One region of the Lysinibacillus fusiformis genome, then DNA from elsewhere that is predicted to be linked to it. Evidence: a T-box and tRNA genes for the amino acid it is inferred to sense, from the RefSeq annotation. Region 1 holds a T-box; the other regions hold tRNA genes.
The links. The T-box of region 1 lies ahead of serS (serine--tRNA ligase). A T-box ahead of a tRNA ligase gene usually reads a tRNA of that ligase, here a tRNA-Ser.

Region 1 (7,619 bases):
CAAATTGTTGATGATATGACGGATACAAAATCCAATAAAAATATTGAGGCACGTGGACAAGGAATTGCAAACATCGTTAACGGTTTCTTTGGTGGTATGGCGGGATGTGCAATGATCGGACAATCGATGATTAACGTAAAATCAGGTGGTCGAGGACGCCTATCAACACTTGTGGCTGGGATGTTCCTAATGTTCTTAATCCTGGTACTTGGCAACATCGTGGTTGATATTCCAATGCCAGTACTTGTAGGAATTATGATCATGGTAAGTATTGGTACATTTGATTGGGGATCGTTTAAATATATTGTCAAAGCACCTAAAAGTGAGGCATTCGTTATGCTTGCAACCGTAGCTGTAGTTGTCTATACAGATAACTTGGCGATTGGAGTTGTATTAGGAGTAATTTTAAGTTCTTTATTCTTTGTTGCAACGATTTCAAAGGTACGAATACATCAAGATAACGGTACATTTATTGTAGAAGGTCCTTTATTCTTTGCGTCTACACAAAAATTTGTCCAAACACTTGAAGCAGTTAAGGCTGATATCGTTACAATCGACTTAACAAGTAGCCATTTATGGGATGAATCAGCAGTTGGTGCAGTCGTAAAAGTCGTCACGAAGTTAGAAGAGCAGGGGAAAACAGTGAAAGTCATTGGCATGAACCCAGCGAGTGAAAAATTATATAACCAATTATTAAATGTAAGTGTATCACATTAAGGGGGATATATATGTATAAACATATTTTATTGGCTGTTGATGGTTCTGAGAATTCAATGCGTGCCGCAAAAGAGGCAGTCAAAATTGCTTCTGAGAATTCACTGATTGAAATGGTGTATGTGGCAGATTTTGAAAAGGCGAAAACAGAAGTGTTACATGCTGTATCTAGTGAAAGTTTATTATTAGAACGTAAACGAAAGGTAGCACCAGTAGAAGAAGTTTTAAGAGTTGCTGGTAGTAACTTCAAATTAATGATTTTACATGGTACACCTGGTCATATAATTGTGACGTACGCAAATGAAAAGCAAGTTGATCTTGTTATCATTGGTAGCAGAGGCTTAAATACTTTACAAGAGATGGTGTTAGGAAGTGTCAGCCACAAAGTGATGAAACATGTTCATTGCCCAGCGTTAATAGTGAAATAGCAAGGTTTAATGAAGCATGTAAAATGGAAATACTTTGGAAAGGTTTAACTTGAGTATGAAAAATTCACAGGTAGCCTTTGTAGTTTTATAAAAAAATTGATCATTTATAATCAAGTTTGTTTAAACATCCTGTGTCGATATGCAGGATTTTTTTGTTCAACAAATGGGGCAGTCTAGTACAAAAATTTTTATGATATTATAAGAAATATGTGCAATTTGAGACTAAGGATGATTAAATTTGCTGAAGAATTATTAGATTAAGACTTCGTGAAAACATGGGTGAATACCTGTTTTAACAGGAAAATCTAGTTGAATGGTGTTTAAAAATTCTTAATTGAAGCAACTATTATCAATTGTTGTACCATGACTCTAAGCAAACTTGATATCATACAAACGAATCCAGGGATATAGCCCAATTACATTGTTTGCTGTTACTCAACTATTGGGCAAGTACCGTAATAGAATGTAGAAATGGTGGAGGAAAAAAATGAACAAAACTGAGAGGCAGCTTGCAATCACGCTTGAATTACAGCGAAGTAAAACATTGAGAGCAGAAGATTTAGCTTCTCAATTTGAGACAAGTGTGCGTACCATATATAGGGATATTCAAACTCTAAGTGAGGCTGGGGTTCCCATTTTAGGCGCCCCTGGTCAGGGATATTCCTTAATGGAAGGATATTTTCTACCCCCGGTTAGGTTCACAGCCGAAGAGGCCGTCTCCCTGCTCATGGGAGCTGATTTTATCGAGCAAAGGTTGGATACAGATTATGGTATTAATGCAAAGTCCGCTAAACGCAAAATCGAGGCTACTTTGTCGGAGTCAGTTCGTAACGAGTCAAGGCTTGTTCGGGAAACAATGCGACTGCTTCATATAGGCGAGCAGTCAACTGAAGAGCGGGTAAAAACGTATCTTAATCAAGTTCGCGATGCAATTTTGAAACAGTGCAAAATCAGTTTTATGTATATTAAAAAAATGCCAGGAACAGATGGGAATCGGAAGCATAAACGTGTGGTCTCTCCATATGGATTAACACTTGTCCATGAAAATTGGGTTTTACTAGCATATTGTGATATGAGACAAGAAATGCGACATTTCCGCTTGTCCCGGATGTCCGAACTTTCTGTGTTGGAAGATCAATTTCTTCTACCAAATGATTTTGACCTTAGTAGCTATCGACCACCTGACAATCGAGATGAAAGAATAATAATGAGGGCAAACCCCGAAATTGCCGACAAAATCATTGAGGCAGTTAATTTTTATATTGCATCCATTGAGGAGCGGAATGAGGATGTAATCTTTCAATTTCGTGTTCGGTATCCAGAGGAACTATTACATCATTTACTCGGCTGGGGCGGAGATATCGAGGTGATTGAGCCGAAGTCTTTACGCTTCAAGATTCGGGAAGTAGCGAAAAAAATTTTAGAACACTACTGACATACACCTGTCAGTAGTGTTCTTTTATACTGTGACTATACCAAAATGAAGAGGAGCTGCTTAAAGGATGAAAAGTACAAAGGAAGTATTGAAGTCATTTGAACTTACAGTAGAAAGATATTTGGAAGAACTGACAAAACTCAATATGGATAAATTACATAGAAAGCTGAACGAAGAAGATTGGTCCATTGGACAGATGTATGTACATTTAATTCAATCAGCTTTCATGCATCAACATAATGTCGAGCAATGTTTAGCTGGTAGCGAATCGACATTGAACCCAACGAAGGAAAAAACTGAGCAGGGTAAGATTGTTTTTAAACTAGAACAATTTCCAGCTGTTCGTAATAAGGTCCCTGCTTCTCCGATGTATACTCCGCAACCACCAGAGAGCATGGAGCATTTGGTAGAAGGACTTAACAGTGTAGTGGAACAGATGAGGAATACGGAATCAGTTCTACTTCAAGCGCCTGTAAGTAACAAGATACTTCATCCGGCGTTCGGTGCTTTAAACGCGCAGGAATGGTTTATGTTGATTGAAATGCATTACAGACATCATTTTTTACAATTGGATCGGTTGAAAACGTGTTTAGCATTTGAAGAGTAGGGGGGATGCATCATGTCGAATAAAACAAGTCAGAAAAGCAGATATTGGATTGGCGTTGTATCCGCTTCTCATGTGAATTTAGCCATAGAAGGTGGTTTTGCACAATTGTGTCACGGTAAGGCAGCACCTTTGCGTAAAATGTCTCCAGGTGATTGGCTGATATACTATTCCCCTCGGACAGACATGTCCAAAGGGAAGCCAGTTCAAGCATTTACTGCTATTGGTCAGGTTACGGATAACGGTGCTTACAAACATCATGTGTCGGAGTCGTTTGTGCCATTTCGCAGAGATATGCGTTATATTCCTTGTCGAGAAGTTAAGATTGCATTGTTGTTAAACCAGCTCACTTTTACGCGTGGAAATCGCAATTGGGGATATCCATTTCGTAGAGGTCATTTTGAAATTGGAGCTGAAGATTTTATGACAATCGTTACTTCGATGTTAGATGGTGAGGAACAGGCGTTATCCGAGATATTAAAACACTGATTACATTTTGTGAACAATTTCACTTAAACTATAGTGTGCCTTAGTTAGAACAATCTTCAGCAATCGGGCGCGATTCTGTAATAAGGATCAGCGCTCGCTCTCATTTTAGGGCCAGATTGCGGAGTATCTTGTTAAGGTAATAAAATTTCTAGAATAATTTGTATCCTATGGAATGACTTGAAAAATTTGTTTTTATATAGTACAGTATGGTTAAAATTTAAATAACTGAACACGATGATGGGAAGTAGTAGCAAGCACGTTTTTTTTAGAGAGTCAGCGGTCGGTGGAAGCTGATAAAAGCACTTGTGAATCCGTCCTGGAGTTGCACAGTCGAAGTAATGTAAGTAGGCTGTTGCCGGCTGAAATGCCGTTATAAAATAAGTGGATTAGGCATATGCCTTAATCAATTAGGGTGGTAACGCGGGTAGCTCTCGTCCCTTTTTAGGGGTGGGGGCTTTTTTGTGTATATTTTTATTCAAAATGGAGCTATTTGAGTTTAGCTTACAACGCAATTACACCAAGACTTAAAGGATGCAACGATTCCCATCATTAAATTTACTGGAGGTATGACTATGTTAGATATTAAACGCATACGTGATAATTTCACGGAAATTAAAGAAATTCTATTAACACGTAATGAAGATTTAGGAAACTTAGATGATTTTGAAGATTTAGATGCAAAGCGTCGTGAGTTAATTGCTAAAACAGAAGAATTAAAGGCAGAGCGCAATAAAGTATCTGAACAGATTTCAATTATGAAGCGCAACAAGGAGAATGTAGATGAAATTATTGCTCGTATGCGTCAGGTTGGTGATGAAATTAAAGAGATAGATGTTCAACTAAATAATGTGGAAGAGCACTTTAAAGATATGATGATGCGCTTGCCAAATATTCCACACGAATCTGTACCAGTAGGCACAACAGAGGACGACAATATAGAAGAATATACCTGGGGCGAAATTCCAACATTTGATTTTGACATTAAAGCACACTGGGATCTTGCTACAGATTTGAAGATTGTTGACTTTGAACGAGGAGCAAAAGTAACAGGTAGCCGTTCTTATTCTACCGTGGTCTTGGAGCTCGCTTAGAACGAGCACTGATGACATTTATGATGGATTTACATGCAGAAGAGCATGGTTACGAGGAAATGCTACCACCTGTCATTGTTAATCGTGATAGCCTAACAGGTACAGGACAGCTTCCGAAGTTTGAGGAAGATGTATTCAAATTAGAGGAAACAGATTATTTCATGATTCCAACTGCAGAAGTACCAGTAACGAACTTCTATCGTGATGAGATTTTACCGGCTGAGGCTTTACCGCAAGGCTTTGCAGCGTATAGTGCATGCTTCCGTTCAGAAGCGGGATCTGCAGGTCGTGATACACGTGGTTTAATCCGTCAACACCAGTTCAACAAAGTAGAATTAGTTCGCTTTGTAAAACCAGAGGAATCATACGAACAATTAGAGCTATTAACAAATCATGCGGAAAAGGTATTACAATTACTAGGCTTACCTTATCGTAAGCTAAAAATGTGTACAGCTGATTTAGGTTTTACTGCAGCGAAGAAATATGATTTAGAAGTTTGGATTCCTGCACAAAACATGTACCGTGAAATTTCTTCTTGTTCTAACTTTGAAGATTTCCAAGCACGACGAGCAAATATCCGCTTCCGTCGTGAGCCAAATGCAAAACCAGAATATGTTCATACATTAAACGGTTCAGGTCTTGCCATTGGTCGTACAGTTGCCGCTATCCTAGAAAACTATCAACAAGCTGATGGAAGTGTAGTAATTCCTGAAGTTTTAAGACCATATATGGGTGGTAAAGAAGTAATTGCCCTAAATAACGGGTAAAAGCGATTTTAGATATCCTTTATTGTCTTGCCTTATAAAGATGTAGCGTAATTACGTGCTATAACAAACTAATGAATATTATGAATACATCATGCAATAGCTTATTCAATAATAGGGCGCATTTCTTTAATAAGTAGTTTAAGAGAAATAATGAGTAGATGAAGAAAGTAGGTAAGTAAATGATTCCATTAGTATATGACCAAGTTAATAAATGGGGCAAAGACGATGAATTCTTTGTAAAAATGTTAAAGAAATTAAATGTAAAAAAAATAGCTGATTTGGGTTGCGGAACAGGAAGATTGACCAACCACTTTGCTAAAGCTGGTTATCATATTATAGCTATTGACCCGAATGAAGAGGCAATCGAATATGCAAAAAATAAAGAGTATCAAGGGGAAGTGGCTTGGATTGTTGGTGATAGCTCAAACTTAAAAACCAATATGTTTGATGCTGTCATAATGACAGCAAATGTTGCGCAAGTATTTCTTACAGAGGAAAGTTGGAAGAACGTCATTTCAGATGCATATCGAGCTTTAAAATCTGGAGGACACTTTATTTTTGATACACGCAATCCATTAGCAAAAGCATGGGAACATTGGAAAAAGGATTTAACACCTGATGTTGCAGTGAATCAGGTGAGCGGGGAGCCACTTGAAATTTGGACTGAATACGAGGGGTTTGTAGAAGATGTTTTTACGTTTTATGAAACGGTGAAAAATACACGTACAGAAGAAGTAGTTATTCGTGAAAAAATGCAATTAAAATTCCGAACACAGGAAGAAATCTATGAATCTTTACAAAAGGCAGGCTTTTCACAAATTCAAGCTTATGGAGATTGGGAGTTTAAACAAGCAACTGCAGAAACAAAATCTTTTATTTTTCATGGGATAAAATAAATAGGGAGGTTCTTCGTAAACTTATCGAATTTGACAATTCCAGCATTTAAGTATCCTTATTCAACAATTAGGCGCGTTTGTTAAACAACATAGCTGGAAATTGATCAAACCTTTTTAAAAATCTCATATTTATTTAAAAGGAGTAACTCCATTTTGAATACTTTTTTCAAAATGGAGTTTTTGAAGTTGTTAAAATTCTTAAGTATGTTTTTAAGGGAGTTGAAAAAAGAAATTTTCAAATTGGGCAAATTTCTGTTGCAATTCAAAACATTAAATCATAATATAAGAATATAGTTATATACGGATTAATTCACCTTTGCTTAACGAGGTGACTTTATTTAAATTAATATATAAGCAAATGATTATATAAGGAGTGCAGCTAAATGGAAAACACACTAATTGAAAAACAACTAAAAGCAGCAGCTGATTTAAATCGCATTAAATTACTTGCATGTATGAAAAATGGGGAGGTATGTGTATGTGATTTTGTGGATGTGTTAGGAATTTCACAACCAGCCGTTAGTCAACATCTGCGAAAATTAAAGGAGGCAGGCATTATTACGGAACGAAAAGTAGGGACTTGGAAACATTACCGTTTAGTAGAGGATCAAACGCCACTGATGAAGGGCATTTTAGAACAAATTCAGCCTTTAAACGGGTGCAACTGTGATACAGATTGTTGCCATGTAGGGGGAACTGATAATGAATAATAATTCTTTAACCCAGCAGCTTTCTTTTCTAGATCGTTACCTTACCCTTTGGATATTCGTTGCGATGGGAATAGGTGTTGTATTAAGTATCACCATGCCTAATGTTGGTGAAGCTTTAGAGTCCATGTCTATTGGCACAACGTCCATACCAATTGCAATCGGGTTAATTGTCATGATGTATCCACCATTAGCGAAAGTAAAATATGAGGAAATGTGGCGGGTCTTTAAGGATTGGAAAGTGCTTTTACTATCGCTTTTTCAAAACTGGTTACTCGGACCGTTCTTAATGTTCTTTTTAGCCATCATCTTCCTGCATGATTACCCTGAATATATGGCAGGACTCATTATGATTGGTTTAGCTCGATGTATTGCAATGGTCATTGTATGGAATGATTTAGCGCGTGGAGACCGTGAATATGTAGCTGGTTTAGTTGCGTTTAACTCCATCTTTCAAATCGTGACGTATTCAATTTTTGCTTACTTTT
Region 2 (7,619 bases), 1.3 Mb from region 1:
CCCAATAGCGTTTTGTACCTTTTTCTTCTTTAGTGAGTACTCCCACACAGTCACCATCTGTATTACGTAAAAGCTCATAAGCCATTTCATAGCAATTTATCTTCGTTTTTGGTGAAAGTTGATGAAGCAAGTAATCTATGAAAACCTGACCTGTACGATCACCACCTGCATGTAGAATACGATGGTGACTATGTGCTCCCTCAAGTCCTAGAGCAGGTTTTCCGTCAACCTGCCGATCAACCGGGAGACCATTCTTTAGATATTTCTGCATAATTGCAGTGCCGTTTTTTATAAGTGTTTCAACATGTCTTTTCTCATGATGATACTCTCCAGCTTTCAATGTATCAGCAATGTGGTGTTGAATATGATCTTCCTCACTTGTAACAGCAGCAATGCCACCTTGTGCACGATAAGAGCTACTCATATATATAGATGATTTTGTAACAATTTGTATTTGAAAATGTTTTTCAAGCAGTAAAGCAGCCTGAAGTGCAGCAATACCACTACCAATGATAAGGACGTCTGTCTTTACATCCATAGTTATACCTTCTTTACAGTTGTCTTGACACCTATCTTTACATAAAATAAAAAAGAAAACAAGACCTGATGAACTAGAGAGGAAGAAGACAATGATTTATATGGATTATGCTGCAACGTCACCTATGACGAGGAATTCTCTTGAGGCATATGTAGAGGTTGCACAACGTTATTATGGAAACAGTGCAAGTCTGCATGATCTAGGGGGACAAGCCCTTTATTTTGTCCAGCAGTCAAGAAATGTTGTAGCCCATGCTCTAGGCGTAAATAGTGATGGTGTAATTTTTACAGGGAGCGGAACAGAAGGAAACCTCATAGCCATCTTGTCATTAGCGCTAGCCTCTAAAAAAGGAAAACACATTATTTCATCTCAAGCCGAACATACGTCTGTGCATGCAGCTTTGAATACACTTGAGAAAAAGGGCTTTGTTGTAACGAAATTACCATTGCAGAAGGATGGTTGCGTTGATCTGGTCCAATTGCAACAAACAATTCGTGAAGATACAGCTTTGATTACCATTCAACATGTCAATTCTGAAATTGGTTCTATCCAGCCTGTGGAGAAAATCGTAGAGATGGCAAGAAAGTCAAATATTTTCTGTCATGTTGATTGTGTGCAATCATTTGGCAAACTACCTATACCAAAAGGAGCAGATGCGATTACCATCTCAGCTCATAAAATAGGTGGACCAAAGGGGTGTGGTGCTGTATATCTGAACCCCGCAATTCGTGTACCTGCATTAACACCAGGTGTAACACATGAGAGAGGGCTAAGAGGGGGAACATTAGATACTCCTGCAATTGTGGCCTTTGCGGCAGCAATTGAAAACTATCAATATGAATTGCAACATTACGAGACTTTAAGAAATTTTTTCAAAAATGATTTATCTGAAACATGTCAACTTGTTGAGTGTAAACAGCAACTACCTAATATTTGTGGGGTAATGATGGAGAAAGTAGAGGGGCAATATGTTCTTTTAAAGTTAAATGAGGCAGGAATTTGTATCTCTACGGGTAGCGCATGTGATATTCATAGTGAATCTGGAACAAAGGCCATTTTATCAATGGGTTTCTCTTTAGAAGCGGCACGCCAATTTTTTAGAATATCTTTTGGTCCTTCTACCACTTTTGATGATATTGTAAAATTAAAAATAGAGCTTTCAAATATTTAATGAAAAGACGAGTGAAGGATTTTCTATGTTCTTCACTTGTTTTCAAATAGATTATAAGTTAAGAAAATATACAAAATAAAATAATTGTTTTCTTTTGAAACAACAATTGCTATAATATTTTGCAGGGCAATAATTTCTCTTACTTAACAAAAATATCTTCAAAACGTAATAATTTCTTTTTTTTATAAAAAAGTATTGCATAATGTTAGAAAACGTTATACAATAATTCTTGTCTTGAAGGACAGGTAAACAACTTCAAAACGAGATACATAACAAAGTCTAGTGATGATGGCAAAGAGGTCACACCCGTTCCCATACCGAACACGGAAGTTAAGCTCTTTAGCGCCGATGGTAGTTGGGGGCTTCCCCCTGTGAGAGTAGGACGTCGCTAGGCATAGTACCCAGGAGGATTAGCTCAGCTGGGAGAGCATCTGCCTTACAAGCAGAGGGTCGGCGGTTCGAGCCCGTCATCCTCCACCATATGCCGGTTTAGCTCAGCAGGTAGAGCAACTGACTTGTAATCAGTAGGTCGTGGGTTCGATTCCTATAGCCGGCACCATTTTTTCGAGCCATTAGCTCAGTTGGTAGAGCATCTGACTTTTAATCAGAGGGTCGAAGGTTCGAGTCCTTCATGGCTCACCATTTTTGAAATAATAATAAGCGGGTGTGGCGGAATTGGCAGACGCACTAGACTTAGGATCTAGCGCCGCAAGGCGTGGGGGTTCGACTCCCTTCACCCGCACCATTATTTTCATTGCCAGATAAAAAACTTATGCACATGCGGAAGTAGTTCAGTGGTAGAACACCACCTTGCCAAGGTGGGGGTCGCGAGTTCGAACCTCGTCTTCCGCTCCAAATGTGCCGGGGTGGCGGAACTGGCAGACGCACAGGACTTAAAATCCTGCGGTAGGTGACTACCGTACCGGTTCGATTCCGGTCCTCGGCACCATCTTAAATGCGCCCGTAGCTCAATTGGATAGAGCGTCTGACTACGGATCAGAAGGTTATGGGTTCGACTCCTGTCGGGCGCGCCAAAAGAACAACGGGAAGTAGCTCAGCTTGGTAGAGCACTTGGTTTGGGACCAAGGGGTCGCAGGTTCGAATCCTGTCTTCCCGACCATTTCCTAAAAATTTATGGGGCCTTAGCTCAGCTGGGAGAGCGCCTGCCTTGCACGCAGGAGGTCAGCGGTTCGATCCCGCTAGGCTCCACCATAAGTAAATTAACCAGTATAAAGATCCTGGCGGCGTAGCTCAGCTGGCTAGAGCGTACGGTTCATACCCGTAAGGTCGGGGGTTCGATCCCCTCTGCCGCCATCTTAAGGACCTTTAGCTCAGTTGGTTAGAGCAGACGGCTCATAACCGTCCGGTCGCAGGTTCGAGTCCTGCAAGGTCCACCATTTATATATTGTAACGGAGGTATACCCAAGTCTGGCTGAAGGGATCGGTCTTGAAAACCGACAGGCGGGTAACACCGCGCGGGGGTTCGAATCCCTCTACCTCCTCCAGTTTTAAATTTTTATAAATGGTGCTTTAAAAACTCGAAACAGCATAAAATTATCGCGGGGTGGAGCAGTGGTAGCTCGTCGGGCTCATAACCCGAAGGTCGTTGGTTCAAATCCGGCCCCCGCAACCAAAAGGTCCCGTGGTGTAGCGGTTAACATGCCTGCCTGTCACGCAGGAGATCGCCGGTTCGATCCCGGTCGGGACCGCCATTTTTAAAATAAAAGTCATGAGAAGCAAAAGAGTGAGCAAGCTTAGCATGGACGAAATGGGTCAGTAGCTCAGTTGGTAGAGCATTAGATTGAAGCTCTAAGTGTCGGCGGTTCGATTCCGTCCTGACCCACCATTTATGCGGGTGTAGTTTAATGGTAAAACCTCAGCCTTCCAAGCTGATGTCGTGGGTTCGATTCCCATCACCCGCTCCAAGGGCCTATAGCTCAGCTGGTTAGAGCGCACGCCTGATAAGCGTGAGGTCGATGGTTCGAGTCCATTTAGGCCCACCATTATTCCGAAGTAGCTCAGTTGGTAGTAGCACCTGACTGTTAATCAGGTTGTCGCAGGTTCGAGTCCTGCCTTCGGAGCCATTTTTATTTTGGGGAAGTACTCAAGAGGCTGAAGAGGCGCCCCTGCTAAGGGTGTAGGTCGGGTAACCGGCGCGAGGGTTCAAATCCCTCCTTCTCCGCCATGGGCCCGTTGGTCAAGTGGTTAAGACACCGCCCTTTCACGGCGGTAACACGGGTTCGAATCCCGTACGGGTCATACTAAGTGCAGTAGATGAATTTACATCTACTGCACTTTTTAATTTACTTAAAAATAGCTAGATAATAATAAACCTTTACAGAAATTAGATCCTGTAAGGGTTTATTGTTTTTCTGGAGGTTTAGATTGGAATTCTCGGTGTTTGTAGGTCCAAAACCAGTGTATAACTGATATATTTGCTTGCTCTGACTACCCCTGTTTAATTTTGGTAATAAATTTTGTATTTTAAAGCTAGATCGACTAAGCTATTAGTAAAGGGGGAGATAGGTATGAAGGAAAAATTAAAGTGGGTGCACAATCAGCTAGACAACACAAACCATGGCTCACCATTACTATCATATTTTACACTGGAACAAGTAAAGAAGGTTGGTCAATTTCAGCGTACATATGAGCGATTTGAGCAGACACCTCTCCATCATCTTGAGGCACTTGCTTCATATATGGGTGTAGAAAAAATCATTGTTAAAGATGAATCTTATCGATTTGGTTTAAATGCCTTTAAAGTATTAGGCGGTATTTATGCAATTGCGCAATATATTGCCAATAAGCTTGGGAGGAATATAAAGGAGCTATCGTTTGAACAGTTAAAATCTCCGGAAGTAAAAGCAAAAGTAGGCGATTTAACATTTATTTCAACGACAGATGGTAATCATGGTCGTGGTGTTGCATGGGCAGCTAGAGAACTGGGTTTTCAAGCGCGAATATATATGCCAGCTGGCAGCGCGGCTGAGCGTTTGCAGCATATTAAAAGTGAAGGGGCTTTTGCTGAAATTACGACAATGAATTATGACGATACTGTTCGTTATACCTCACAGCTTGCACAAGAAAATGGCTGGGTACTGGTTCAGGATACAATGTGGGATGGCTATGAAGAAATTCCATTATGGATTATGCAAGGTTACACAACTATTGTGCAGGAGATTGTTGAACAGATACAGCTAGCCCCGACACATGTATTTTTGCAAGCAGGTGTAGGATCCTTTGCAGGAGCGGTAGTGGCGTTTTTACAGCAATACTATGAGCAGGAAGTTACTTTTGTATTGGTTGAGCCTCATGTCGCTAATTGCTATTATGAAAGCTTTAAAAAAAATACGGATCAATTTGTCTCTGTTGGCGGGGAGATGCAAACGATTATGGCAGGGCTTGCTTGCGGTGAACCGAATCCACAGGCTTGGCAAATCTTAAAAGCCTCTACAAAAATAAGTATCTCCTGCGAGGAAGAAATAGCAGCTACAGGTATGCGCGTTCTTGGCAATCCATTAGACACAGACACTCGCATTATAGCTGGTGAATCAGGAGCGGCGCCATTTGGTTGCTTTTATGAAATAATGACAAATGAACAATATAAGGAATTAAAAAATGCCTTACACCTAAATGAACATGCGAGGGTGCTGTTTATTAATACAGAGGGTGACACAGATAAAGAGAACTATCGACAAATAGTATGGCATGGGAAATATGCGAACCAATAGCAAACTAGTGATGAACTAGCTTGCTATTTTACTTTGTAAAAGGTTTTATTGATGTATCTTAATGTTGGCAATTTTATAAGCACCATAATCATCCGTAATAACTGTATAAGTTTTATAGCGATCATAGAATTGGTAATTACCTTGTGTATCATAAAAATCAAAAGTTTCGTTCATGTCAACATAATATTGACCATTTGAGTATTGTACATCTAGCACGTCATTGTTTGTAAAATAGAAGTAATGACCCTGATAGGCAATCTCATTAATGTATTTCTCCAATTCTTGATATGCTGTACTGCCAGGTGAAAGCATATCAGCTATCCAATAAAAATCACCATCATTGAGTGCCATTTCATAATAGAGACGGAATGCTTGCACGAATTGACCTGCTAGTAAGGCGTCTGTTTCGTTGGTGGGTTTTGTTTCAATGGTAGACTGTTGACTACCTTCATAAACATTCGCAATAGCCCGAACCTCATTTGCAGAAAGTGGTTTAGCAATCCATCCATCAAATTGATCAAGCATACTATAAAGAGGAATGGAAAAGGCAAAGTTAGTACTTGTATCAGTTGTATAAAGTAGTGAGTTAATTCCAATTACTTTGCCTGTATTAACATCAACTAATGGGCCACCGCTGCTACCTTTATCAATTTGTGCATCTACCTGATAAATTTGCTTATAAATAAAATTTTCAAGTTTCATATCACGTTTATTACCTGTTATATAGCCAATAGAAGCCGAATTTTCAAAACCTTGTGGACTACCAAATGCAATGACTTCTAGACCTATAGGTGATTCTACAGTCTCCATGCCTAATGGCTCTGTGTCTTGGTAGTTAGGCACCTTTATTAAAGCAATATCATAGCGATCAGATATACCGATAACAGTACCTGGAAATTCTTGACCATTTGCATTACGAATCATTACATCAACTTCACCTTGGATAACATGAGCATTTGTAATAACATATCCACCCTTTTTATATAGGAAGCCAGAGCCTTGACTATTGTTAGTTAGGACAGTGAAGACTTTTTGTTGTATTTCCTTTATAAGGGTGACACGATCAACCTGCTGTGCATGAGCTTCTTGTTTTTTGGTGAGTTCTTCTGAAGAAACTTGTTGTGCATTTATCTTTTGATTATCGTTAATTTCCGAGTAAGCGGTGGTATAGCTCTTTTTATCATTAAAAAAATCCCAATATGCATAACCTAGACCGCCTATTGCAATAAAACAGATTGAAAGTACGATAATTGCCCATGTTGGGATACCTTGTTTTGGAAATGATGGATTTATGAGCTTATTACCACAATCCGAGCAAAATTTACTGTCTATAAGATTTTCATGCTGACAATTAGGACACTTCACCTTATCACACCCCTGTGAAATATTTACTATTCATATCGGCTTGAAAATATAGCTTTATAGGTATTTATGGAATTATATTAATTTGAAGGGTGTATATGGAATGAAAAATTTTTTTCATTTTGCTCTTGACCTTAACGTTGCGTCAAAGCTTACAGTAGCATTAATGGAGGTGATTACATGGAATATACCATTCAGGAGCTTGCTCAGTTGTCAGGTATTAGTACAAGAACATTGCGCTATTACGATGAAATTGGGTTGCTGAAACCAGCAAGAACCAATGAGGCGGGCTATCGATTTTATGGCCAATGGGAGGTCGATATGTTGCAGCAGATTTTATTTTACCGCGCATTAGATATGAAGTTAGTGACGATTCAGGCTATTATTCAGGCACCTAATTTTCAGCATGCCGAGGCGCTTAAAACACATAGAGATGCTTTGCTTCAACGCAAGAAACAGTTGGAAACAATCTTACAGACAGTAGAAAAAACAATACAATCCATTGAGGAGGAACAACCAATGTCAAATGAAGAGAAATTTAAAGGTTTTAAAGAAAAGTTAATCGAGGATAACGAAAAGCAGTACGGCCAAGAAATACGTGAGAAATATGGGGATGAAACAGTGGATGCATCCAATGCTAAGCTTATGAATATGACAGAGCAACAATATCAGGCGATGCAACAGTTAGAGCAGCAAATGTTTGAGCGTTTAGCCGAAGCAATGGAGCTTGGAGATACTACAAGTGACATTGCGATGGAAGTAGCAGAGTTGCATAAACGTTGGCTGAGTTTTACGTGGAAAGAATATTCCAAAGTGG
Region 3 (7,619 bases), 1.3 Mb from region 1:
CGCACGGCGAATGCCTTGGCACTAGGAGCCGAAGAAGGACGGCACTAACACCGATATGCTTCGGGGAGCTGTAAGTGAGCTTTGATCCGGAGATTTCCGAATGGGGGAACCCACTACGTTTAATCGCGTAGTATCTTGACGTGAATACATAGCGTCTTGAAGGCAGACCCAGGGAACTGAAACATCTAAGTACCTGGAGGAAGAGAAAGAAAAATCGATTCCCTGAGTAGCGGCGAGCGAAACGGGAAGAGCCCAAACCAAGAGGCTTGCCTCTTGGGGTTGTAGGACACTCAATACGGAGTTACAAAAGAGCGAGTTAGATGAAGCGACTTGGAAAGGTCCGCCAGAGCAGGTAAAAGCCCTGTAGTCGAAAGTTCGTTCCCTCCTGAGTGGATCCTGAGTACGGCGGAACACGTGAAATTCCGTCGGAATCCGGGAGGACCATCTCCCAAGGCTAAATACTACCTAGTGACCGATAGTGAACCAGTACCGTGAGGGAAAGGTGAAAAGCACCCCGGAAGGGGAGTGAAAGAGATCCTGAAACCGTGTGCCTACAAGTAGTTAGAGCCCGTTAATGGGTGATAGCGTGCCTTTTGTAGAATGAACCGGCGAGTTACGATTACGTGCAAGGTTAAGCTTTAGAAGGCGGAGCCGCAGCGAAAGCGAGTCTGAATAGGGCGAAATAGTACGTGGTCGTAGACCCGAAACCAGGTGATCTACCCATGTCCAGGGTGAAGGTGAGGTAACACTTACTGGAGGCCCGAACCCACGCACGTTGAAAAGTGCGGGGATGAGGTGTGGGTAGCGGAGAAATTCCAATCGAACTTGGAGATAGCTGGTTCTCTCCGAAATAGCTTTAGGGCTAGCCTCGTGATGAGAATACTGGAGGTAGAGCACTGTTTGGACTAGGGGGCCATCCCGGTTTACCGAATTCAGACAAACTCCGAATGCCAGATATTTATACACGGGAGTCAGACTGCGAGTGATAAGATCCGTAGTCAAAAGGGAAACAGCCCAGACCACCAGCTAAGGTCCCAAAGTAATCGTTAAGTGGAAAAGGATGTGGCGTTGCACAGACAACCAGGATGTTGGCTTAGAAGCAGCCATCATTTAAAGAGTGCGTAATAGCTCACTGGTCGAGTGACGCTGCGCCGAAAATGTATCGGGGCTAAACGATTCACCGAAGCTGTGGATTGACATCTACGATGTCAGTGGTAGGAGAGCGTTCTAAGTGCGTTGAAGTCAGACCGGAAGGACTGGTGGAGCGCTTAGAAGTGAGAATGCCGGTATGAGTAGCGAAAGACGGGTGAGAATCCCGTCCACCGTATGACTAAGGTTTCCTGAGGAAGGCTCGTCCGCTCAGGGTTAGTCGGGACCTAAGCCGAGGCCGATAGGCGTAGGCGATGGACAACAGGTTGATATTCCTGTACCACCTCCTCACCGTTTGAGAAATGGGGGGACGCAGTAGGATAGGGTAAGCGCGCTGTTGGATATGCGCGTCCAAGCAGTAAGGCGTGTGTGTAGGCAAATCCGCACACTGTAACGTTGAGCTGTGATGGCGAGTCCGTATGGACGAAGTTCCTGATTTCACACTGCCAAGAAAAGCCTCTATCGAGGTGAGAGGTGCCCGTACCGCAAACCGACACAGGTAGTCGAGGAGAGAATCCTAAGGTGTGCGAGAGAACTCTCGTTAAGGAACTCGGCAAAATGACCCCGTAACTTCGGGAGAAGGGGTGCTCTTGAGCGTGCAAGCGCATGAGAGCCGCAGTGAATAGGCCCAGGCGACTGTTTAGCAAAAACACAGGTCTCTGCAAAACCGTAAGGTGACGTATAGGGGCTGACGCCTGCCCGGTGCTGGAAGGTTAAGAGGAGTGGTTAGCGCAAGCGAAGCTGCGAATTGAAGCCCCAGTAAACGGCGGCCGTAACTATAACGGTCCTAAGGTAGCGAAATTCCTTGTCGGGTAAGTTCCGACCCGCACGAAAGGCGTAACGATCTGGGCACTGTCTCAACGAGAGACTCGGTGAAATTATAGTACCTGTGAAGATGCAGGTTACCCGCGACAGGACGGAAAGACCCCGTGGAGCTTTACTGTAGCCTGATATTGAATTTTGGTACAACTTGTACAGGATAGGTAGGAGCCAGAGATCTCGGAGCGCCAGCTTCGAAGGAGGCGTCGGTGGGATACTACCCTGGTTGTATTGAAATTCTAACCCATGCCCCTTAGCGGGGCAGGAGACAGTGTCAGGCGGACAGTTTGACTGGGGCGGTCGCCTCCTAAAAGGTAACGGAGGCGCCCAAAGGTTCCCTCAGAATGGTTGGAAATCATTCGTAGAGTGTAAAGGCACAAGGGAGCTTGACTGCGAGACCTACAAGTCGAGCAGGGTCGAAAGACGGGCTTAGTGATCCGGTGGTTCCGCATGGAAGGGCCATCGCTCAACGGATAAAAGCTACCCCGGGGATAACAGGCTTATCTCCCCCAAGAGTCCACATCGACGGGGAGGTTTGGCACCTCGATGTCGGCTCATCGCATCCTGGGGCTGTAGTCGGTCCCAAGGGTTGGGCTGTTCGCCCATTAAAGCGGTACGCGAGCTGGGTTCAGAACGTCGTGAGACAGTTCGGTCCCTATCCGTCGTGGGCGTAGGAAATTTGAGAGGAGCTGTCCTTAGTACGAGAGGACCGGGATGGACACACCGCTGGTGTACCAGTTGTCTTGCCAAAGGCATCGCTGGGTAGCTATGTGTGGACGGGATAAGTGCTGAAAGCATCTAAGCATGAAGCCCCCCTCAAGATGAGATTTCCCATTACGCAAGTAAGTAAGATCCCTCAAAGACGATGAGGTAGATAGGTTCGAGGTGGAAGTGTGGTGACACATGGAGCTGACGAATACTAATCGATCGAGGACTTAACCAAAACGTTTGAACCATTCAATGTATCGTTTATCCAGTTTTGAAAGAACAACACTTTCAACAAGTTTTTAAGATACTATGTATTTTGAAGCTTTTAAAAGGAACTTCTGCTAAGAACGCAACATCCGTGTTGCAACGCAGAAGCCAGCACATCCATGTGCAAGTCTAGTGATGATGGCAAAGAGGTCACACCCGTTCCCATACCGAACACGGAAGTTAAGCTCTTTAGCGCCGATGGTAGTTGGGGGCTTCCCCCTGTGAGAGTAGGACGTCGCTAGGCATAGTACCCAGGAGGATTAGCTCAGCTGGGAGAGCATCTGCCTTACAAGCAGAGGGTCGGCGGTTCGAGCCCGTCATCCTCCACCATATGCCGGTTTAGCTCAGCAGGTAGAGCAACTGACTTGTAATCAGTAGGTCGTGGGTTCGATTCCTATAGCCGGCACCATTTTTTCGAGCCATTAGCTCAGTTGGTAGAGCATCTGACTTTTAATCAGAGGGTCGAAGGTTCGAGTCCTTCATGGCTCACCATTTTTGAAATAATAATAAGCGGGTGTGGCGGAATTGGCAGACGCACTAGACTTAGGATCTAGCGCCGCAAGGCGTGGGGGTTCGACTCCCTTCACCCGCACCATTATTTTCATTGCCAGATAAAAAACTTATGCACATGCGGAAGTAGTTCAGTGGTAGAACACCACCTTGCCAAGGTGGGGGTCGCGAGTTCGAACCTCGTCTTCCGCTCCAAATGTGCCGGGGTGGCGGAACTGGCAGACGCACAGGACTTAAAATCCTGCGGTAGGTGACTACCGTACCGGTTCGATTCCGGTCCTCGGCACCATCTTAAATGCGCCCGTAGCTCAATTGGATAGAGCGTCTGACTACGGATCAGAAGGTTATGGGTTCGACTCCTGTCGGGCGCGCCAAAAGAACAACGGGAAGTAGCTCAGCTTGGTAGAGCACTTGGTTTGGGACCAAGGGGTCGCAGGTTCGAATCCTGTCTTCCCGACCATTTCCTAAAAATTTATGGGGCCTTAGCTCAGCTGGGAGAGCGCCTGCCTTGCACGCAGGAGGTCAGCGGTTCGATCCCGCTAGGCTCCACCATAAGTAAATTAACCAGTATAAAGATCCTGGCGGCGTAGCTCAGCTGGCTAGAGCGTACGGTTCATACCCGTAAGGTCGGGGGTTCGATCCCCTCTGCCGCCATCTTAAGGACCTTTAGCTCAGTTGGTTAGAGCAGACGGCTCATAACCGTCCGGTCGCAGGTTCGAGTCCTGCAAGGTCCACCATTTATATATTGTAACGGAGGTATACCCAAGTCTGGCTGAAGGGATCGGTCTTGAAAACCGACAGGCGGGTAACACCGCGCGGGGGTTCGAATCCCTCTACCTCCTCCAGTTTTAAATTTTTATAAATGGTGCTTTAAAAACTCGAAACAGCATAAAATTATCGCGGGGTGGAGCAGTGGTAGCTCGTCGGGCTCATAACCCGAAGGTCGTTGGTTCAAATCCGGCCCCCGCAACCAAAAGGTCCCGTGGTGTAGCGGTTAACATGCCTGCCTGTCACGCAGGAGATCGCCGGTTCGATCCCGGTCGGGACCGCCATTTTTAAAATAAAAGTCATGAGAAGCAAAAGAGTGAGCAAGCTTAGCATGGACGAAATGGGTCAGTAGCTCAGTTGGTAGAGCATTAGATTGAAGCTCTAAGTGTCGGCGGTTCGATTCCGTCCTGACCCACCATTTATGCGGGTGTAGTTTAATGGTAAAACCTCAGCCTTCCAAGCTGATGTCGTGGGTTCGATTCCCATCACCCGCTCCAAGGGCCTATAGCTCAGCTGGTTAGAGCGCACGCCTGATAAGCGTGAGGTCGATGGTTCGAGTCCATTTAGGCCCACCATTATTCCGAAGTAGCTCAGTTGGTAGTAGCACCTGACTGTTAATCAGGTTGTCGCAGGTTCGAGTCCTGCCTTCGGAGCCATTTTTATTTTGGGGAAGTACTCAAGAGGCTGAAGAGGCGCCCCTGCTAAGGGTGTAGGTCGGGTAACCGGCGCGAGGGTTCAAATCCCTCCTTCTCCGCCATGGGCCCGTTGGTCAAGTGGTTAAGACACCGCCCTTTCACGGCGGTAACACGGGTTCGAATCCCGTACGGGTCATACTAAAAACAGTAGATGCAACTGCATCTACTGTTTTTTTATATTCATAGATAGATTCAATGCATTTTCGTCCATATAAACTACTTCCCAGATATGCCCGTCTACATCTTGAAAACCCCAACCATACATAAATCCGTGATCTTGTGGTTCACTATAAGGTTTACCACCAGAGGCAAGTGCCTTATTCACTAATTGATCTACTTGTTCTCGATTTTCGGCAGAAAGGCATAAGATTGCTTCTGCAGAAGTAGTAGTATCTGTAACTTCTTTCTTACTAAACCCTTTAAATCGTTCTTCCACCATTATTAATACAAAGATATTTTCACTAATAATCATTGAGGCCGTTGTTTCATCACTGAATTGTTGATTGAACTCAAAACCTAATTCCTTAAAAAAGTTGATAGATTTGTTTAGATCTTTCACTGGTAAATTGATAAAGATATTTTTCGATTGAAAAGCCATTTAGTATCACCTCCAAATCGACAGTATCATAGCGCCTTAAGTCATGTCAATTTTAGCATTGTGGGCAAAAATGGCAGACATTTAAATTATTTAAAGCAGATGTTATATCACCATAAAAAACAGAAAGGTTATTTATACAACCTTTCTGTTGATAAAGCCTATCTATTTATCCTCTAGCTAGCATTCTTTCAAGTGAGCTAAGTGCTTCAGCAGTAGTATGTTCATCTACTTGTATACGGTTATGAGGTTGCCCCTGCTCAATACTTTCGAGGCTCCATAACAAATGCGGCAGGTCAATACGATTCATTGTTAAGCAAGGACAAAAGTTTTCATTTAAAGAGACAATATGTTTATCTGGATGCTGCTTAATAATGCGATTGACTAAGTTCATTTCTGTTCCAATGGCCCATGAAGATCCGCTCGGAGCGCGATTGATTGTGTCAATAATGTATTTTGTGGAGCCTGCATCATCAGCTGCTGCTACAACTTCACGACTGCACTCAGGGTGAACAATAATTCTCATAGTTGGGTGTGCTTTGCGAATAATCTCTGTATGTTGAACTGTGAAACCTTCGTGCACAGAGCAGTGACCCTTCCAAAGAATAACCTGAATATTTTCAAGGGACTCTGTTGTTTCGAGCATGTTCTTATGAGGATTCCAAACAGCCATATTTTCAAGAGGAATACCTAAGTCATAGGCAGTATTTCTTCCTAAATGTTGGTCAGGTAAAAAGAAGATACGCTGTTTTTGTGTAAATGCCCATTGAACAAGCTCCTTAGCATTCGATGAAGTGACACAAGCACCACCATGTCTTCCAGTAAAGGCTTTAATAGCTGCAGTTGAATTGACATAGGTTAGAGGGATAATCGTATCACCAAAGAGTTCTTGAAGAATCGGCCATGCTTGTTCAGTTTGATAAATGTCTGCCATATCAGCCATTGAACAACCAGCACGCATATCTGGCAAATAGACATATTGTTGTTTTGTTGTCAGCATATCAGCAGTCTCTGCCATAAAATGCACGCCGCAAAATACGATGTGTTCAGCTTCCTTATTTGCTGCGGATAATTGAGCTAACTGTAAAGAATCCCCAGTTGCATCAGCAAATTGAATGACCTCATCTTTTTGATAATGGTGCCCAGGAATAAATAATTTAGGACCTAATTTTTTCTTTATTGATAAAATACGAGATTCCATTTCCTTTACGGATAGTGCCCGATAATGCTCAGGAAGTAGTGTCGTTTGTTGTAATAAACTAGTGATGGACAAGGGAATGATCTCCTTTCATTTGAACGAGTGCACTAATGTCAAAAGCTTTAACTGAATGTGTTAAGGAGCCAAGTGAAATCCACTGAATACCCGATTGGGCATATGCCTTTAAATTTTCAAGTGTGATGCCCCCAGATGCTTCAGTTGCAATAGAAGGAGGGACAGTGGGAAGCCATGCACGTATCTCTTCTGGACTACGGTTATCAAACATAATAATATCTGCTCCAGCGTTGATAGCTTCTTCTAGCTGTTCTTTTGTTTCAATTTCAACTTCAATTTTTACGGTATGACCGACTTTCGCTCTAGCGGCCTGAACTGCATTTGTTATGCTACCAGCAAAGGCAATATGATTATCCTTTAGCATGATTGCATCATACAGACCATTACGATGATTAAAAGCACCACCGATTCGAACAGCATATTTATCCAGCATACGCAGTCCAGGTATTGTTTTACGGGTATCGCATATTTTTGCATGCGTACCTACGGTTTCTTGAACTGCAAGATGGGTCGCCGTTGCAATAGCAGACATACGTTGAATAAGATTTAAAATGACACGCTCACCTATTAATAACTTTTGTAAGGGACCTTTAATCACAGCGAGCACATCACCTGACTGAACCATCTCTCCATCTTTTTTATGAAGATTAACTTCGATTGATCGATCGAGTAGGAGAAAGCCATGCTCAATAATGAGAGCTCCACAAAAAATTCCGTTTTCTTTAGCATAAAAGGAAAAAGACCCCTGCTGTTCGGCTGAAAAGATAAATTCACTCGATAAATCCCCATCTCCTAAATCCTCATTAAAAAATTGCTTGAGCATTTCCTCGAGTTT
Region 4 (7,619 bases), 2.3 Mb from region 1:
CAATGGGCGAAAGCCTGATGGAGCAACGCCGCGTGAGTGAAGAAGGATTTCGGTTCGTAAAACTCTGTTGTAAGGGAAGAACAAGTACAGTAGTAACTGGCTGTACCTTGACGGTACCTTATTAGAAAGCCACGGCTAACTACGTGCCAGCAGCCGCGGTAATACGTAGGTGGCAAGCGTTGTCCGGAATTATTGGGCGTAAAGCGCGCGCAGGTGGTTTCTTAAGTCTGATGTGAAAGCCCACGGCTCAACCGTGGAGGGTCATTGGAAACTGGGAGACTTGAGTGCAGAAGAGGATAGTGGAATTCCAAGTGTAGCGGTGAAATGCGTAGAGATTTGGAGGAACACCAGTGGCGAAGGCGACTATCTGGTCTGTAACTGACACTGAGGCGCGAAAGCGTGGGGAGCAAACAGGATTAGATACCCTGGTAGTCCACGCCGTAAACGATGAGTGCTAAGTGTTAGGGGGTTTCCGCCCCTTAGTGCTGCAGCTAACGCATTAAGCACTCCGCCTGGGGAGTACGGTCGCAAGACTGAAACTCAAAGGAATTGACGGGGGCCCGCACAAGCGGTGGAGCATGTGGTTTAATTCGAAGCAACGCGAAGAACCTTACCAGGTCTTGACATCCCGTTGACCACTGTAGAGATATGGTTTCCCCTTCGGGGGCAACGGTGACAGGTGGTGCATGGTTGTCGTCAGCTCGTGTCGTGAGATGTTGGGTTAAGTCCCGCAACGAGCGCAACCCTTGATCTTAGTTGCCATCATTTAGTTGGGCACTCTAAGGTGACTGCCGGTGACAAACCGGAGGAAGGTGGGGATGACGTCAAATCATCATGCCCCTTATGACCTGGGCTACACACGTGCTACAATGGACGATACAAACGGTTGCCAACTCGCGAGAGGGAGCTAATCCGATAAAGTCGTTCTCAGTTCGGATTGTAGGCTGCAACTCGCCTACATGAAGCCGGAATCGCTAGTAATCGCGGATCAGCATGCCGCGGTGAATACGTTCCCGGGCCTTGTACACACCGCCCGTCACACCACGAGAGTTTGTAACACCCGAAGTCGGTGAGGTAACCTTTTGGAGCCAGCCGCCGAAGGTGGGATAGATGATTGGGGTGAAGTCGTAACAAGGTAGCCGTATCGGAAGGTGCGGCTGGATCACCTCCTTTCTAAGGATTATTTCGGAATACAAACCTTGGGTTTGTAAGATTACGTTTTGCGTTCAGTTTTGAAGGTTCATTCTTCTGAATGAAACACTTCAAAACTTGTTCTTTGAAAACTGGATAAAACGACATTGAAATTGTAACAAACACATTTTTTTTTTAAGTTTTTTTATAGGCTTAATAACTTGGTTAAGTTATTAAGGGCGCACGGCGAATGCCTTGGCACTAGGAGCCGAAGAAGGACGGCACTAACACCGATATGCTTCGGGGAGCTGTAAGTGAGCTTTGATCCGGAGATTTCCGAATGGGGGAACCCACTACGTTTAATCGCGTAGTATCTTGACGTGAATACATAGCGTCTTGAAGGCAGACCCAGGGAACTGAAACATCTAAGTACCTGGAGGAAGAGAAAGAAAAATCGATTCCCTGAGTAGCGGCGAGCGAAACGGGAAGAGCCCAAACCAAGAGGCTTGCCTCTTGGGGTTGTAGGACACTCAATACGGAGTTACAAAAGAGCGAGTTAGATGAAGCGACTTGGAAAGGTCCGCCAGAGCAGGTAAAAGCCCTGTAGTCGAAAGTTCGTTCTCTCCTGAGTGGATCCTGAGTACGGCGGAACACGTGAAATTCCGTCGGAATCCGGGAGGACCATCTCCCAAGGCTAAATACTACCTAGTGACCGATAGTGAACCAGTACCGTGAGGGAAAGGTGAAAAGCACCCCGGAAGGGGAGTGAAAGAGATCCTGAAACCGTGTGCCTACAAGTAGTTAGAGCCCGTTAATGGGTGATAGCGTGCCTTTTGTAGAATGAACCGGCGAGTTACGATTACGTGCAAGGTTAAGCTTTAGAAGGCGGAGCCGCAGCGAAAGCGAGTCTGAATAGGGCGAAGTAGTACGTGGTCGTAGACCCGAAACCAGGTGATCTACCCATGTCCAGGGTGAAGGTGAGGTAACACTTACTGGAGGCCCGAACCCACGCACGTTGAAAAGTGCGGGGATGAGGTGTGGGTAGCGGAGAAATTCCAATCGAACTTGGAGATAGCTGGTTCTCTCCGAAATAGCTTTAGGGCTAGCCTCGTGATGAGAATACTGGAGGTAGAGCACTGTTTGGACTAGGGGGCCATCCCGGTTTACCGAATTCAGACAAACTCCGAATGCCAGATATTTATACACGGGAGTCAGACTGCGAGTGATAAGATCCGTAGTCAAAAGGGAAACAGCCCAGACCACCAGCTAAGGTCCCAAAGTAATCGTTAAGTGGAAAAGGATGTGGCGTTGCACAGACAACCAGGATGTTGGCTTAGAAGCAGCCATCATTTAAAGAGTGCGTAATAGCTCACTGGTCGAGTGACGCTGCGCCGAAAATGTATCGGGGCTAAACGATTCACCGAAGCTGTGGATTGACATCTACGATGTCAGTGGTAGGAGAGCGTTCTAAGTGCGTTGAAGTCAGACCGGAAGGACTGGTGGAGCGCTTAGAAGTGAGAATGCCGGTATGAGTAGCGAAAGACGGGTGAGAATCCCGTCCACCGTATGACTAAGGTTTCCTGAGGAAGGCTCGTCCGCTCAGGGTTAGTCGGGACCTAAGCCGAGGCCGATAGGCGTAGGCGATGGACAACAGGTTGATATTCCTGTACCACCTCCTCACCGTTTGAGAAATGGGGGGACGCAGTAGGATAGGGTAAGCGCGCTGTTGGATATGCGCGTCCAAGCAGTAAGGCGTGTGTGTAGGCAAATCCGCACACTGTAACGTTGAGCTGTGATGGCGAGTCCGTATGGACGAAGTTCCTGATTTCACACTGCCAAGAAAAGCCTCTATCGAGGTGAGAGGTGCCCGTACCGCAAACCGACACAGGTAGTCGAGGAGAGAATCCTAAGGTGTGCGAGAGAACTCTCGTTAAGGAACTCGGCAAAATGACCCCGTAACTTCGGGAGAAGGGGTGCTCTTGAGCGTGCAAGCGCATGAGAGCCGCAGTGAATAGGCCCAGGCGACTGTTTAGCAAAAACACAGGTCTCTGCAAAACCGTAAGGTGACGTATAGGGGCTGACGCCTGCCCGGTGCTGGAAGGTTAAGAGGAGTGGTTAGCGCAAGCGAAGCTGCGAATTGAAGCCCCAGTAAACGGCGGCCGTAACTATAACGGTCCTAAGGTAGCGAAATTCCTTGTCGGGTAAGTTCCGACCCGCACGAAAGGCGTAACGATCTGGGCACTGTCTCAACGAGAGACTCGGTGAAATTATAGTACCTGTGAAGATGCAGGTTACCCGCGACAGGACGGAAAGACCCCGTGGAGCTTTACTGTAGCCTGATATTGAATTTTGGTACAACTTGTACAGGATAGGTAGGAGCCAGAGATCTCGGAGCGCCAGCTTCGAAGGAGGCGTCGGTGGGATACTACCCTGGTTGTATTGAAATTCTAACCCATGCCCCTTAGCGGGGCAGGAGACAGTGTCAGGCGGACAGTTTGACTGGGGCGGTCGCCTCCTAAAAGGTAACGGAGGCGCCCAAAGGTTCCCTCAGAATGGTTGGAAATCATTCGTAGAGTGTAAAGGCACAAGGGAGCTTGACTGCGAGACCTACAAGTCGAGCAGGGTCGAAAGACGGGCTTAGTGATCCGGTGGTTCCGCATGGAAGGGCCATCGCTCAACGGATAAAAGCTACCCCGGGGATAACAGGCTTATCTCCCCCAAGAGTCCACATCGACGGGGAGGTTTGGCACCTCGATGTCGGCTCATCGCATCCTGGGGCTGTAGTCGGTCCCAAGGGTTGGGCTGTTCGCCCATTAAAGCGGTACGCGAGCTGGGTTCAGAACGTCGTGAGACAGTTCGGTCCCTATCCGTCGTGGGCGTAGGAAATTTGAGAGGAGCTGTCCTTAGTACGAGAGGACCGGGATGGACACACCGCTGGTGTACCAGTTGTCTTGCCAAAGGCATCGCTGGGTAGCTATGTGTGGACGGGATAAGTGCTGAAAGCATCTAAGCATGAAGCCCCCCTCAAGATGAGATTTCCCATTACGCAAGTAAGTAAGATCCCTCAAAGACGATGAGGTAGATAGGTTCGAGGTGGAAGTGTGGTGACACATGGAGCTGACGAATACTAATCGATCGAGGACTTAACCAAAACGTTTGAACCATTCAATGCACGTTTATCCAGTTTTGAAAGAATAAGTCTTTCAACTGAATAAGTGAAGTGATGATGGCAAAGAGGTCACACCCGTTCCCATACCGAACACGGAAGTTAAGCTCTTTAGCGCCGATGGTAGTTGGGGGTTTCCCCCTGTGAGAGTAGGACATCGCTTCGCTTATTTTTTGTGGAGGATTAGCTCAGCTGGGAGAGCATCTGCCTTACAAGCAGAGGGTCGGCGGTTCGAGCCCGTCATCCTCCACCATTATGGTCCCGTGGTGTAGCGGTTAACATGCCTGCCTGTCACGCAGGAGATCGCCGGTTCGATCCCGGTCGGGACCGCCATTATTATTGCCGGTGTAGCTCAGTTGGTAGAGCAACTGACTTGTAATCAGTAGGTCGTGGGTTCGACTCCTATCGCCGGCACCATTCCCTTGGAGGGGTAGCGAAGTGGCTAAACGCGGCGGACTGTAAATCCGCTCCTTAGGGTTCGGCGGTTCGAATCCGTCCCCCTCCACCATTTTAGGGGCATAGTTCAACGGTAGAATAGAGGTCTCCAAAACCTTTGGTGTGGGTTCGATTCCTACTGCCCCTGCCAGGTATTGAGGTACTCGTTCATATATAGCTATTATTTTATAGTGGCGATTGTGGCGAAGTGGTTAACGCATCGGATTGTGGTTCCGACATTCGTGGGTTCGATTCCCATCAGTCGCCCCATTTCAAAATTGGGGTATAGCCAAGCGGTAAGGCAACGGATTTTGATTCCGTCATGCCTAGGTTCGAATCCTAGTACCCCAGCCATTTTTTATTTTACGAGCCATTAGCTCAGTTGGTAGAGCATCTGACTTTTAATCAGAGGGTCGAAGGTTCGAGTCCTTCATGGCTCATCGTTTTTTAATTAATATGCGCCCGTAGCTCAATTGGATAGAGCGTCTGACTACGGATCAGAAGGTTATGGGTTCGACTCCTGTCGGGCGCGCCAATAAATTCACGTTTACGGAATGTAGCTCAGCTTGGTAGAGCACTTGGTTTGGGACCAAGGGGTCGTAGGTTCGAATCCTGTCATTCCGACCATCTTTCATGATAAAATGGGGCCTTAGCTCAGCTGGGAGAGCGCCTGCCTTGCACGCAGGAGGTCAGCGGTTCGATCCCGCTAGGCTCCACCATTTTAATATTTTTGGAGGTATACCCAAGTCTGGCTGAAGGGATCGGTCTTGAAAACCGACAGGCGGGTAACACCGCGCGGGGGTTCGAATCCCTCTACCTCCTCCATTTTCCGGGTCAGTAGCTCAGTTGGTAGAGCATTAGATTGAAGCTCTAAGTGTCGGCGGTTCGATTCCGTCCTGACCCACCATTATTGCGGGTGTAGTTTAATGGTAAAACCTCAGCCTTCCAAGCTGATGTCGTGAGTTCGATTCTCATCACCCGCTCCAAAATGGGCCTATAGCTCAGCTGGTTAGAGCGCACGCCTGATAAGCGTGAGGTCGATGGTTCGAGTCCATTTAGGCCCATCATTATTCCGAAGTAGCTCAGTTGGTAGTAGCACCTGACTGTTAATCAGGTTGTCGCAGGTTCGAGTCCTGCCTTCGGAGCCACGGCCCGTTGGTCAAGTGGTTAAGACACCGCCCTTTCACGGCGGTAACACGGGTTCGAATCCCGTACGGGTCATCAAGCATGTAGCACAGATGTGTGTTACATGCTTTTTTCTATTTCCTTTAAGTACATTCTCCTTTTTCATGTTGTTGAAAAAAGATCATGACAATAGCAGAAAAAGAGCTTTTGGCAAGGCGAGGGGTTGATTCCCGTTCCGTCAGCGTCCTTTCCAAGAGATGTCCGATGAGCCGTTTCCCTCACTGCGTTCACTCCAGTGTCTCATCTGTGACGCTGGCTCCACTCCAATCAACCATGTGCAATAGTGACAACACCCCTTCATAAAGGGTAGTGAAGACCTTCACTTTATTTGAAAATCTTTGCTAAAAAAGTAAACATTTTGTAGGTTGGAGTGGAGGGCTACTTGACTCCCGTGGGATAGCGAGACAGGCGAGCCCCTGCACGGAGCGGGAGCGGAGGAAGCGGCTCGGCGCTCGCCCACAGGAAAGCAAGTAGCCTGCAACGGAAACCATTTTCACCTTTCACAAAAATTCTATTGTTAGTTTTGTTTTTCAACACTATGTAGATTCTCTTTACGAAAGAGAATCTACAGATTAAATTTGAACAAACTATTTCATATATAAAATATGTATGTTTTTTCAAGTACTATTTTCATGGTGCTTGTCGTTTTGTTCCTCTAATATGAGGATAAGTGGAGGAATCGATATGAATATACAGGAGATACAGCAATTTTTAAGTTTATACCAGACAGAACAAAATAAATCAGAACTTTGGTTAAAGAATAGATTACAGGAAGTTGAAAATGCAGGTGAATATTACCCAACAACTGAGGAGCTAGTTTTTGGTGCAAGAGTGGCATGGCGTAATAGCAATAAATGTATCGGACGTCTATTTTGGCAGTCACTGCATGTGGTAGATGCACGTGATGTTTTAGATGAACAGGATATTTTTCAAAAATTACTAGAACATATTGATTATGCAACAAATTGTGGGAAGATCCGTCCAACTATAACAGTGTTTGCTTCAGATAGAGTAAGGATTTGGAATCATCAACTTATCCGTTATGCAGGCTATGAAACAGAAGCAGGCGTTATTGGAGATTCGCAATCCATTGAGTTTACAAAAGTATGTAAATCTCTGGGATGGAAAGGTAAAGGAACGGCTTTTGATGTGCTACCACTCATTATACAGGTGGATGATCGCGCTCCCAAAATGTATGTAATCCCTGAAGAATATATAGTAGAGGTCTCAATCCGCCATCCAGAGTCAGTGGATGTGGAGAAGTTAGGGATGAAATGGTATGCCGTACCCATAATTTCGAGTATGCGTTTTCAAATGGCGGGTATTGATTTTCAAGCTGCTCCATTTAATGGCTGGTATATGGGAACAGAAATCGGTGCACGCAATTTAGCAGATCATGAGCGCTATAACATGCTACCTGCTATTGCAGAAATTTTTAATCTTGATACAACCAAACAAGCGTCTCTTTGGCGTGATCGTGCATTAGTGGAACTTAATATTGCTGTTCTTCACTCATTTAAAGAAGATGGTGTGAGCATTGTTGATCACCATACAGCGGCTCAGCAATTTAAATTGTTTGAGGAAGCAGAAAAATCAGCAGAAAGAGAAGTTACAGGCAACTGGACATGGTTAATCCCGCCACTTTCGCCTGCAACGACTCATATATTCCATAAACCCTATGTAAATATATATCATACACCAA

Region 2: it has a tRNA-Ser gene. The T-box ahead of serS (serine--tRNA ligase) is inferred to sense a tRNA for this amino acid. The anticodon was not compared.
Region 3: it has a tRNA-Ser gene. The T-box ahead of serS (serine--tRNA ligase) is inferred to sense a tRNA for this amino acid. The anticodon was not compared.
Region 4: it has a tRNA-Ser gene. The T-box ahead of serS (serine--tRNA ligase) is inferred to sense a tRNA for this amino acid. The anticodon was not compared.

Annotation. Positions count from the first base shown of each region.
Region 1 covers NZ_CP070490.1:4,360,655-4,368,273, reverse strand. The annotation lists gene JTI58_RS21475 (SulP family inorganic anion transporter) at 1-717, shown strand, start outside; gene JTI58_RS21470 (universal stress protein) at 729-1,142, shown strand; gene JTI58_RS21465 (helix-turn-helix transcriptional regulator) at 1,630-2,577, shown strand; gene JTI58_RS21460 (DinB family protein) at 2,645-3,184, shown strand; gene JTI58_RS21455 (EVE domain-containing protein) at 3,197-3,670, shown strand; T-box leader at 3,896-4,112, shown strand; partial or broken gene serS (serine--tRNA ligase) at 4,243-5,528, shown strand; gene JTI58_RS21445 (class I SAM-dependent methyltransferase) at 5,708-6,424, shown strand; gene JTI58_RS21440 (ArsR/SmtB family transcription factor) at 6,808-7,134, shown strand; gene arsB (ACR3 family arsenite efflux transporter) at 7,127-7,619, shown strand, end outside.
Region 2 covers NZ_CP070490.1:612,262-619,880, reverse strand. The annotation lists gene nadB (L-aspartate oxidase) at 1-538, opposite strand, end outside; gene JTI58_RS03060 (cysteine desulfurase family protein) at 639-1,709, shown strand; rRNA gene rrf (5S ribosomal RNA) at 1,988-2,103, shown strand; tRNA gene JTI58_RS03050 (tRNA-Val) at 2,114-2,189, shown strand; tRNA gene JTI58_RS03045 (tRNA-Thr) at 2,193-2,268, shown strand; tRNA gene JTI58_RS03040 (tRNA-Lys) at 2,276-2,351, shown strand; tRNA gene JTI58_RS03035 (tRNA-Leu) at 2,370-2,454, shown strand; tRNA gene JTI58_RS03030 (tRNA-Gly) at 2,490-2,564, shown strand; tRNA gene JTI58_RS03025 (tRNA-Leu) at 2,570-2,658, shown strand; tRNA gene JTI58_RS03020 (tRNA-Arg) at 2,667-2,743, shown strand; tRNA gene JTI58_RS03015 (tRNA-Pro) at 2,753-2,829, shown strand; tRNA gene JTI58_RS03010 (tRNA-Ala) at 2,846-2,921, shown strand; tRNA gene JTI58_RS03005 (tRNA-Met) at 2,950-3,023, shown strand; tRNA gene JTI58_RS03000 (tRNA-Ile) at 3,030-3,106, shown strand; tRNA gene JTI58_RS02995 (tRNA-Ser) at 3,122-3,214, shown strand; tRNA gene JTI58_RS02990 (tRNA-Met) at 3,268-3,342, shown strand; tRNA gene JTI58_RS02985 (tRNA-Asp) at 3,346-3,421, shown strand; tRNA gene JTI58_RS02980 (tRNA-Phe) at 3,480-3,555, shown strand; tRNA gene JTI58_RS02975 (tRNA-Gly) at 3,561-3,634, shown strand; tRNA gene JTI58_RS02970 (tRNA-Ile) at 3,636-3,712, shown strand; tRNA gene JTI58_RS02965 (tRNA-Asn) at 3,717-3,793, shown strand; tRNA gene JTI58_RS02960 (tRNA-Ser) at 3,804-3,894, shown strand; tRNA gene JTI58_RS02955 (tRNA-Glu) at 3,897-3,968, shown strand; gene JTI58_RS02950 (diaminopropionate ammonia-lyase) at 4,238-5,440, shown strand; gene JTI58_RS02945 (trypsin-like peptidase domain-containing protein) at 5,486-6,805, opposite strand; gene JTI58_RS02940 (MerR family transcriptional regulator) at 6,983-7,619, shown strand, end outside.
Region 3 covers NZ_CP070490.1:620,898-628,516, reverse strand. The annotation lists rRNA gene JTI58_RS03190 (23S ribosomal RNA) at 1-2,911, shown strand, start outside; rRNA gene rrf (5S ribosomal RNA) at 3,072-3,187, shown strand; tRNA gene JTI58_RS03180 (tRNA-Val) at 3,198-3,273, shown strand; tRNA gene JTI58_RS03175 (tRNA-Thr) at 3,277-3,352, shown strand; tRNA gene JTI58_RS03170 (tRNA-Lys) at 3,360-3,435, shown strand; tRNA gene JTI58_RS03165 (tRNA-Leu) at 3,454-3,538, shown strand; tRNA gene JTI58_RS03160 (tRNA-Gly) at 3,574-3,648, shown strand; tRNA gene JTI58_RS03155 (tRNA-Leu) at 3,654-3,742, shown strand; tRNA gene JTI58_RS03150 (tRNA-Arg) at 3,751-3,827, shown strand; tRNA gene JTI58_RS03145 (tRNA-Pro) at 3,837-3,913, shown strand; tRNA gene JTI58_RS03140 (tRNA-Ala) at 3,930-4,005, shown strand; tRNA gene JTI58_RS03135 (tRNA-Met) at 4,034-4,107, shown strand; tRNA gene JTI58_RS03130 (tRNA-Ile) at 4,114-4,190, shown strand; tRNA gene JTI58_RS03125 (tRNA-Ser) at 4,206-4,298, shown strand; tRNA gene JTI58_RS03120 (tRNA-Met) at 4,352-4,426, shown strand; tRNA gene JTI58_RS03115 (tRNA-Asp) at 4,430-4,505, shown strand; tRNA gene JTI58_RS03110 (tRNA-Phe) at 4,564-4,639, shown strand; tRNA gene JTI58_RS03105 (tRNA-Gly) at 4,645-4,718, shown strand; tRNA gene JTI58_RS03100 (tRNA-Ile) at 4,720-4,796, shown strand; tRNA gene JTI58_RS03095 (tRNA-Asn) at 4,801-4,877, shown strand; tRNA gene JTI58_RS03090 (tRNA-Ser) at 4,888-4,978, shown strand; tRNA gene JTI58_RS03085 (tRNA-Glu) at 4,981-5,052, shown strand; gene JTI58_RS03080 (VOC family protein) at 5,080-5,514, opposite strand; gene nadA (quinolinate synthase NadA) at 5,681-6,784, opposite strand; gene nadC (carboxylating nicotinate-nucleotide diphosphorylase) at 6,771-7,619, opposite strand, start outside; gene nadB (L-aspartate oxidase) at 7,588-7,619, opposite strand, start outside.
Region 4 covers NZ_CP070490.1:2,081,416-2,089,034, forward strand. The annotation lists rRNA gene JTI58_RS10185 (16S ribosomal RNA) at 1-1,173, shown strand, start outside; rRNA gene JTI58_RS10190 (23S ribosomal RNA) at 1,355-4,282, shown strand; rRNA gene rrf (5S ribosomal RNA) at 4,348-4,463, shown strand; tRNA gene JTI58_RS10200 (tRNA-Val) at 4,475-4,550, shown strand; tRNA gene JTI58_RS10205 (tRNA-Asp) at 4,555-4,630, shown strand; tRNA gene JTI58_RS10210 (tRNA-Thr) at 4,639-4,714, shown strand; tRNA gene JTI58_RS10215 (tRNA-Tyr) at 4,722-4,805, shown strand; tRNA gene JTI58_RS10220 (tRNA-Trp) at 4,810-4,883, shown strand; tRNA gene JTI58_RS10225 (tRNA-His) at 4,927-5,002, shown strand; tRNA gene JTI58_RS10230 (tRNA-Gln) at 5,012-5,086, shown strand; tRNA gene JTI58_RS10235 (tRNA-Lys) at 5,100-5,172, shown strand; tRNA gene JTI58_RS10240 (tRNA-Arg) at 5,191-5,267, shown strand; tRNA gene JTI58_RS10245 (tRNA-Pro) at 5,283-5,359, shown strand; tRNA gene JTI58_RS10250 (tRNA-Ala) at 5,376-5,451, shown strand; tRNA gene JTI58_RS10255 (tRNA-Ser) at 5,465-5,557, shown strand; tRNA gene JTI58_RS10260 (tRNA-Phe) at 5,564-5,639, shown strand; tRNA gene JTI58_RS10265 (tRNA-Gly) at 5,645-5,718, shown strand; tRNA gene JTI58_RS10270 (tRNA-Ile) at 5,723-5,796, shown strand; tRNA gene JTI58_RS10275 (tRNA-Asn) at 5,804-5,880, shown strand; tRNA gene JTI58_RS10280 (tRNA-Glu) at 5,882-5,953, shown strand; gene JTI58_RS10285 (nitric oxide synthase oxygenase) at 6,602-7,619, shown strand, end outside.